One region of the Clostridium perfringens genome, then DNA from elsewhere that is predicted to be linked to it. Evidence: predicted binding sites of a transcription regulator. Region 1 holds the regulator's gene; the other holds the start of a gene.

Region 1 (5,052 bases):
TTGAATAGGTATTTCTCAAAACTCCTAAGGCTCTTAAAATATCATCTTTTAATTCAATATACTCATCCTTTGAAAGATTATCTCTTTGGTTTTTCTCTCTTAAAATTAATTTATTAGTAATAGATATAAGAGAATCTAAAATATCTTTTTCTGACATTCCTAAAGTCTTAATATTAGATACTTCATAAATATTGCCAACATCTTTATTTCCTGAATTATATATACTCTTTAGAATAATTCCTTCTTCCTTTAGAGCATTTTTTATTATTCTTATTAAATTATTTGAACTTAAAAGAGGTAAGTGTATAAATACCTTTGCTCTTAAAGCTGTTCCTAAATTTTTTATATTTGATGTTAAGTATCCTAATTCAGAATCAAAGGAATAGTGTATTTTTTCTTCAATTAAGTCATCTAATTTATCTACCTTAGAATACACTTCTCTTAAACTTAATCCACTATTTGTACATTCTATCCCAATATGCTCTTCTTCATTCAGTAATATATTAAATTCTCCATTTTTATTCATTATAAAAATAAGATTATCCTTATTTTCAAAGTATTTTATTAAGCCAAAATTTTCTTTGTAGTAATCTATTATTTTTTCTTCACCGTCTTTTAATTTAACTACATAACATTTATCCAAAATATCAACTTCTTTCAAGTGTCCTAAAACCATACTTGAAAGATTATTAAATTCCTCTTCATTTAACATCTTAGTGAATTTAATTCCTTTTATGTTTCTTAAGATTTTAACTTTTGATGCAATTACTATACTATTATCTAAGGGGCTAATCCATTGAACCACTATTACTATCCTCCCTTATACTCTCTTTTAAATCATGTATTTTTTTCTTAGTAATAATAGCTTCTTCATATTCCTCTTTTAGTATATTAATTTTTAATTTTTCTTGTAAATTTAAGATTTCTAATTTCTTTAAGTCCTTTTTTATTGTTTTAGGTTGTTTCCCTCTATGATTTATCTCTGCTTCTTCTAAATTTAATAAAAATATTATTCTATTTTTAAATATCTCATAGCATTTTTCACACCCTAGGAAATTATCCTCTTCAAAATCAGAAAATCTTGTTCCACAATTTTTACATACTAAAGCTTTATCCTTAACCCTCTCTTCAATGCACTCTATATAAGTGTTTAAATCTAATAAAAAATCTTCTAAATTTATCTCCTCATCTTCTAGTGCAAGGCTCATTATTTCGATTGCACATTTATCACAAAGCATTAAGCTTTCTTTTTTTCCCTTAGTACTTTTTAATAATTGTATTGTTGCATTATTTTTATTACAACTCTCACAAAGCAAAATTTTCAACTCCCATAAATTACTTAAGCAATACCATAAGCAAAGCCTTAAAAATATCTGCCCTTGTTTCATTTATATTCTTAGAACTCTGAAGGGTTCTATCATTTATTGCAACCTTAGTAAGATTTGCTGCTTTCTCATCTATGATATTATGTTCAAGTAAATTATCTACAATGGCAGCTGCATTATGGTATGTAATCCCTGTACCTATCTCATCATAAATTAAATCTCTTCTATCAGCATGAACTTCATGAATTACTTTTTTTATTACAATGTATCCACCACCACCTCTTCTACTTTCAATTAAATATCCTTTTTCATAGGTAAATCTAGTTGTTAAAACATAATTTATCTGTGATGGTGCACACTTAAACTTATCAGCTAACTCATTTCTTCTTATTATTAAATTGTTATCTTCTGTTTGGTCTAATAAATCCTTTAGAAAATATTCTATTGAATCTGACAATTTAGCCATATATATCACTCCTCAAAATTTGACCTTTACTGACCTTAATACACAATATATATTAATACATTTGACATACTTAATCAATGTAATACACTTATTCATCTATTATTTTTATTTAAATCTCCTTAAATAAATTCAATTCAAATAAATTATTCTTATATTTTATGTTTATTTATATTATATGTGTCAATAATATAAATAATTTTTATAGGAGGCTTTTTAATGAATATTTATTGGTTAGGTCATTCTTGTTTTTTAATAAAAACTAATCTTGGAAAACGTATATTAATGGACCCATTTGATATAGATATAGGATATATTCCCTATAAAGGTGATGTGGACTTAGTTACTATAAGTCATATGCACTTCGATCATAATTGTACAAAATACATTAATGATGAAGCAAAAGTATTAACAGACTTAGTTGATTATCAAAATACCTTTTGCAAAGTTAAATCATATTTATCTTTTCATGATGATTGCTTTGGATTAAAACGTGATAAAAACTTCATATTTAAAATTCTTTGTGATGACATAACACTTTGTCATTTAGGAGATTTAGGACATATACTTTCTTCTAAAGTTATAAAGCAACTAGGCCATATAGATATATTATTTGTTCCTGTAGGAGAACATTTAACTATTTCTGTAGAAAATCTAAAAAAGGTAATCCTAGATATAAATCCTAGTTACGTTATTCCAATGCATTATAAAACTGCAAAATTAAGTTTCTATTTAAATACTGTAGATAAATTTCTAATGGAAATGAAAGGTTTTAAAATAACTCATGATCAAGTTTTATCAGTAAATTCTGAATCACTTCCTGAAAATACTACAATAAAAATATTAGAGCTAACTTCTGAAGATATGATATAAAAGACTATATGCAAACTCCATTACTTAGGAATTTGATATAGTCTTTTTCTTTAGTGAAAGTCTTCTAAATCAACCTCTATAATTTCTTTTCCATGATTAGATAAGTATTTATTTATAACAGGTATTACTACATCTAAATGTTGAGTAAAATCTACTATAATGTCTCCTTCTTCGGCCATTGATATTGCCTTTTTGATAGCTTCTTCTTCATCTATTATTGATAATACTTCTACTGATTTATTTTCAACTTCATTTATCCCACTTTTTATTAAATTAGTTATTTCTAATTCCTCTCTTCCCCTTCTATCAAAGGTTTCTTTTATTATAATAGTATCTGAATTTTTACCTGCTATTCTTCCTAATTCTTTTATGTATTCATCAAGCCTATCTCCTGGTGATGAAACTATAGAAATTATCTTATTTCTTTTGATCTTATTAGCTAGGTAAAATAATTTCTCAAAGGCTTCTGGATTATGACCATAATCCAATATAATCTTAAAATTTTCAAATTCAATTATGTTTTGTCTTCCAATATTGTTATAGACATCACACTCTATATTTTTTAAGCACTCCACTACTTCCTTTAAATTTTTATGTACTTCATATATAGCAGCTATAGATACCAAAATATTATTTATATTAGTTTTTGAATTACCATTATGAGTAAACTTAAAATCTTTTATATTAGAGATAATATTTTTATCTTTACCATCAAAAAATATTACATTTTCATCCTCTACGAACCAAGCTTCCTTACCATTTTTCATGTGTTTTTCAATATATTCATTCTTTTTAGAATTAAATAAAACTAAATTTTCTTTTGTCTGTAGAACTTCATATAGCTTTGGTTCTGCCTTTATTATTACTTTTCCTTCTGGTAAAACTTCTCTAGTTGTAATTAATTTTATATCTAGTAAATCATTAATATCTTTTATTCCATCTACCCCTATGTGGTCCTCTGCTAAGGATGTTATTATGGCAACCTTAGAATTTTTAAATCCTAATCCCTTTCTTAAAATACCACCTCTAGCAGTCTCTAAAACCCCAACTTCAACCTGTGGATTGGTAAGAACCTTTTTAGCACTATAAAATCCTGTAGTATCTCCCTTCTTTACAAACTCATTATTTATAATTATTCCACCAGTCATAGCTAATCCAGAGAAATACCCTAAATTCTCAAAACCTTTGTATATTAATCTTGAAGTAGATGTTTTACCATTAGTTCCTGTTATAGATACTATAGGAATAACTCCATTATTTATTAAATCCAGATTATAATTTTTATTTTCATAATCCTCTTTACTTATTCTCTTAGAATTAACTCCATACCCTACTATTATTTCATCATCCTCTTTAAAGAAGTCTATTTTTTTCTTAGAACACTCTTCTAATAAGTTATACTCCCAAATCCGTTGCTTTTTAGCTACAGCTTCATTTAATAATTTATCTGCACTTACTCCCTCTATTAAGCTTTCAATTATAAATAAAGCTAATTCCTTATTAGAGTAAGTTAACCACGCACATCCTCCAAACTCATTATATATAGCCTCTTTTAAGGTACCTTCAATATTCATCTTTCTGCATATGAACTCATAATCACTTATTAACCAATATAATCTTTTTCTTTCAGATTCCTCTATGTCTATAAATATAAGATTTTCTTCTCCCTTTATATTTCTCCCCTCTAGAACTCTTAAATCCTTTAGTTTCAAATCACTCACCCTTCCTACCATTTTTTATATTATATTTTTCCAACACTCTCCTACATTTATTCAAAATTTACTTTAAAATAAAAAAAGCAGCCTAAAGCTGCAAAAAAAAGATCATCCGAAGATGATCTTTAATAATATTATTCTTGAACTGGTGCACCTACTGGACAAACATTAGCGCAGTTTCCGCAATCGATACAAGTATCTGCATCTATAACGAATTGAGTATCTCCTTGTGATATTGCATCTACAGGACACTCAGCAGCGCATGCTCCACAGCTTACACATGTGTCTAATATTTTGTATGCCATAATAAAACACCTCCTAAAATGTTGGTATAAAAATACCATATTTATATTATCATATTTTTGCTAATTTTTAAAGTATTTAATATCTCTTTTAAGCATATTTAGCCTATTCTAGTAAAATTAGAATTAACATGCTAAAGAATACCCCTATACCGTATTAAAAATTTAATTTTAATTATCTTTTATTAGATTTTTAATTAATGCTTTATCCGCTTCATCAGTAATTTCTAATCTAATGTTTGTATCCTCTACTTCACCTTCATAGCTACCTGAGATTAATTTTACATCATACATTTTAAAATCCTGTATAATCTCTTCATTTTTTCTTGGTAATTTAACTCTTACTAATTCCTTTAATACGTTGTTACCTACTA
Region 2 (5,052 bases), 1.1 Mb from region 1:
ATTTTTATCTTGAAGCTCTGCAAGCTCTTTTTCTAAGGCAACTAATCTTTCCTTAGATGCATCATCATTTTCTTTTGATAAAGCTTCCTTTTCAGTTTCAAGCATTAAAATCTTTCTTCTTATAATATCTAATTCAGTTGGAAGAGAATCTATTTCACTTCTTATCATAGCACCAGCTTCATCTATTAAATCTATAGCCTTATCTGGTAAATATCTATCTTGAATATATCTATGAGAAAGTTTTGCAGCAGCTACTATTGCTGAGTCATGGATTCTAATTCCATGGTGAATTTCAAATCTTTCTTTTAATCCTCTTAAAATAGATACAGTTTCTTCAACTGTTGGTTCTTCAACTATTACAGGTTGGAATCTTCTCTCTAGAGCTTTATCCTTTTCTATATATTGTCTATATTCGTCAAAAGTTGTAGCTCCTATGCAGTGAAGTTCTCCTCTTGCAAGCATTGGTTTAATTAAGTTTCCTGCATCCATTGCACCATCTGTTTTACCAGCGCCTACAATTGTATGAATTTCATCTATGAATAAAAGTATTTTTCCTTCTGAACTTTGAACTTCTTTTAAAACAGCTTTTAATCTTTCTTCAAATTCTCCTCTATATTTAGCACCAGCTATTAATGCACCCATATCTAATGAGATAATTACCTTATCCTTTAATCCTTCTGGTACATCTCCTCTTACAATTCTTTCTGCTAATCCTTCAACTATAGCAGTTTTACCAACTCCAGGTTCTCCTATTAGTATTGGATTGTTCTTAGTTTTTCTTGAAAGAATTCTAACAGCTCTTCTTATTTCTTCATCTCTTCCTATAACAGGATCTAATTTATGTTGTTTTACAAGTTCTATTAAATTAGTACCGTATTTATCTAAAGCTTCATAAGTTCCTTCTGGATCTTGTGAATCTACTCTTTGACTTCCTCTAACTTCATTTAAAACCTTTAGGAATCCATCTTTAGTTATGTTATTTTTTCTTAAGATTTCTCCTACAGCTCCATTTTTATCTATATCTATCATTGCAAGCATTACATGCTCAACACTTATATATGAATCTTCAAATTGTTTTGAAATTTCTTCTGCCTTTATTAATACTTCATTTATTCTTCTTGTAGCAGTAACCCCTGATGATTGTGCCGCTTCTCCTAAAACCTTAGGCATTCTATCTATTTGAACATGAATGTCTCTTTTTAATGAATCTATATTAACACCCATTTTTTCAAATATATTAGGAATTAAACCATCTTTTTGATTTACTAATGCTGAAAATAAGTGAATTATATCTAATTGTTGATTATTATATTTAACTGCTATTTCATAAGCATCATTTAAGCTTTGTTGTACTCTTAATGTCATTTTATCTGCATTCATTTTATCACCTCAATATTCTCTTTTTTGTATCTCATGTAATTATAATACTATAAAAGTCAAAGAAAGTCAAAGTCTATTTTTCACTTTCAGAATTTATTAATTACTACTGTTTTTTTCTTATAATTTATTATTAATAAATCATTTATATAATTAATATTTAATTCTAAGGAGATTTTATTAACAAATTATTCATTTTTATAAAAGCACTTATATATATTATTATTTAAAATTCCTCTATTGTTATACTTACTATATGTTGGTATTATTAAAATATACTGACTTTATTTATAAACTAACAAGGACGGTGTTTTAAATTTGGAATTAAAAGTTTTTGAATTTACAAAAGGTACTTTAGAATTACTTAAGGAGATGAAAAAAGATTTAGCCTATAGTGCAAATCTGCTTGATGATTTTTTCTACTCCCTACTAGAGAACTCTTGTGAAGGATTTTTTAATATATCAACTAGAGTAAAATCAGCTTCTAGTTTAAAAGAGAAAATAATAAGACATAATTATTACATAAAATATGATTCCCCTACGGATTTATTTAGAAACCTATCTGATTTAATAGGTGTCAGAATAGAATGTAGATTTATAGAAGATGAGGAACATATATTTAAATTTATAAGAACAATATTTAATTGCACTAATAAAGATGGATTTTCTTACTCATCACAAAATCCAAATATATTTTTAGACCTTAGAGAACATCAACCCTTAAAACAAAAAAATGGTTTTGAATTATATAGAATAGATGGATTTATTCTAAATGAAGAAGAAAAGTTTAATTTTGAACTTCAAATAAAATCTATGGTAAATAATTTTTGGGGTGAAATTGAACATAAGATAATATATAAAAACTATAATATGATTTTAGGGGATAAATTTTATAAGAATATACTTAATTCTATTAAAAACAATTTATGTTTAATCGATAATCAACTTCTAACTATATTTAACCATGTTAATTCTCACATGGATAATTCTAATGGGGTTGGATTAAAGAAGGAAGGTATTGAAATTTTACTTTCTAAAATGATATATGATATATACTCTTCTAAAGTAAAACATGATTTAGGTATATCTGTTGATTTTAGAAATGCCTGTGACATAATAATAGATTACATATTTACTAAAAATAATTGTAATACTTCTCAAGAATATTATAATACTTTTGTAAATACTTCTGTAAGATTAAACGAAGTTTTTAAGGATTCCATATCTTTTAAAAACAAATTATCTATAGGTGCTGAGCCCTTATGTTTTGACTCAGAATTTTCTAATTCAATTGGAAATAAACTAGCCCATGCTATGAATTATGATTTTCATTGGAACTTGTTCTTTAAAATATTATTTCAAATAGAACCTGGTAACAATAGAGAAGATTTTTATTCCTTTATAAGATACTTAGAGACTATTTTTTCTAATAGAGATTCCTATTTAAATCTTTATTTAACTTTCTCAGCTGAAGAGGTATCAATAATAAAAGAAGATATTTTATCCTCTTTAAATAAGGCATTCTTAGAAATTGACTCTATAAAATTTATTTATAGGGATAAACTTTCTGAAATATTTAATCATATAGACGATTATGTTAAATTCCTATGTGAAGGCATAGATTCTTATGAAAATTATGTAAGTCATAAACATCTTTACACAGAGTATCTTTATCTTACTATATTAAGTTCCTTTAATATGGATTTAGATAAGAGTTCCATATTAGAGTTTGCTAGTGAGCTTAAAAATAGCAAATGTAAACTTAGAATAAGCTATAAGGGAATAAAGCTATTAGCCTCTCCCCCTGAAAATTGTAAAGTCAACATAATTGAACTTTTAGAACAAATATATATAAGGTAACATTTTTAGTTTATCAGTCTAATATATATTAAAAAAATTTAGACTGATAAACCTTTCTAAATACAAAGGAGGAATTATTATGCATTTATTTATAAATATGATATTTTTAATAAATATTGTATTTATCATTTCCATAATCTTCATTGAAAGAAGAAATCCCCAAACTACTTGGGCTTGGATTTTAATATTAACCTTTCTACCCATATTAGGATTTATAATCTACATTTTATTTGGTCAAAATATTACCCGTGAAAAAAACTTTAAAAGAAAAATTCTAGATGACAAGACAAAACAAAAATATTTAAATTCATTTAAGTCTCACTACAAATTAGATAATATTTCTTTAAAATATAAAGACTTAATAATGATGAACTTTAATAATGACAACTCAACCTACACTCAACGTAATGATATAGATTTATATTTTGATGCTAATAGTCTTTTTGAAGAAATGATTGATGAAATAAATAAAGCCGAAAAATTTATTCATATGGAATTTTATATTTTTAAAAGCGACGAAATAGGCAAAAAAATCTTACAAGCCTTAACTAAGAAAGCTAAAGAAGGTGTTGAAGTAAAATTACTAGTAGATTCTATTGGTAACTCTATACACAAAAAAGATATAGATAAATTAAAGGCAGCTGGTGGAGATTTTAAAATATTTTTTCCTGGCTTTTGCAAATATATAAACTTAAGAATTAACTATAGAAATCATAGAAAAATACTTATTATAGATAGAAAAGTAGCTTTTTTAGGTGGCTTTAATATAGGTGATGAGTATCTTGGAAAGGATAAAAATATTGGTTATTGGCGTGATACTCATACTAAAATAAAAGGCCTTGCTATTAATGATCTAGAAGGAAGATTCCTTTTAGATTGGAGTTATGCTAATGAATCAGATTTAGACATAGATTTAAAAAAATATTTTATAAATCCTCATTCAACTGATTTGCCAAAGAAAATTATTGGAGCCCAAATAGTTTCTTCTGGTCCTGACCATACTGAACAACAAATAAAAAATGGATATTTTAAAATTATAAATTCAGCTAAGAAAAATCTTTTCATACAAACTCCTTATTTTGTCCTTGATGAACCTATGCTTGAAGCTTTAAGACTTGCTGCCTTATCTGGAGTTGATGTAAAAATAATGCTACCTGGTAATCCTGATCATAAATTTATGGGATGGATAGCAAACTCTTATTTTGAATCCTTATTAAATGCTGGTGCAAAGATCTACTTATATGAAAAGGGCTTTCTTCACGCTAAAACCATAGTGGCAGACTCTTCTATATGTAGTGTAGGAACAGCTAACATGGATATAAGAAGCTTTTCTTTAAACTTTGAAAGCAATATATTTATATATAATGAAGCTATTTCAAAATCTATGGAAGAACAATTCTTTAAAGACCTAAAGGTGTGTACTAAAGTAACCCTTGAAAGTTTTGAAAAGCGATCTATTATATCACGAATTGGAGAATCCATAATAAGATTAGTATCTCCTTTAATGTAGAAAAATACAGTGTATGATAATACACTGTATTTTTTATTAATAATAAATTAAAAAACTTTAAATTATATTAATTAACCACTATTTTAAAATAATATTGATTTCTAGATATAAAAGGCTATCTTAATAATCTATTAGAATTTTATTATTTATAGTAATTCTAATTTTCTTTAAAATAAGCTTTAATATCATCACCTAACTCCACCATTATCATCTTATCCATGTTTTTATTTGCCTTTGGATAATCATATCTATAATGAGAACCTCTACTTTCTTTTCTAAGGTCAATTGCTTTTAATATAGCCTTG

The links. The regulator CtsR, encoded in region 1, represses protease genes until heat stress. The targets are predictions, from matches to a motif close to AAGGTCAANNAAGGTCAAAT.
Positions count from the first base shown of each region.
Region 2: a site for CtsR is predicted at 1,433-1,452, ahead of clpB (ATP-dependent chaperone ClpB). Genes of this name have one in related genera too.

Region 1 covers NZ_CP065681.1:559,805-564,856, reverse strand. Annotated here, with positions in the region: gene I6G60_RS02870 (protein arginine kinase) at 1-805, opposite strand, end outside; gene I6G60_RS02865 (hypothetical protein) at 789-1,316, opposite strand; gene I6G60_RS02860 (CtsR family transcriptional regulator) at 1,336-1,791, opposite strand; gene I6G60_RS02855 (MBL fold metallo-hydrolase) at 2,008-2,661, shown strand; gene I6G60_RS02850 (Mur ligase family protein) at 2,712-4,394, opposite strand; gene I6G60_RS02845 (DUF362 domain-containing protein) at 4,511-4,681, opposite strand; gene I6G60_RS02840 (PSP1 domain-containing protein) at 4,850-5,052, opposite strand, start outside.
Region 2 covers NZ_CP065681.1:1,677,556-1,682,607, reverse strand. Annotated here, with positions in the region: gene clpB (ATP-dependent chaperone ClpB) at 1-1,380, opposite strand, end outside; gene I6G60_RS08190 (GTP pyrophosphokinase) at 1,696-3,237, shown strand; gene cls (cardiolipin synthase) at 3,317-4,747, shown strand; gene I6G60_RS08180 (FAD-dependent oxidoreductase) at 4,905-5,052, opposite strand, start outside.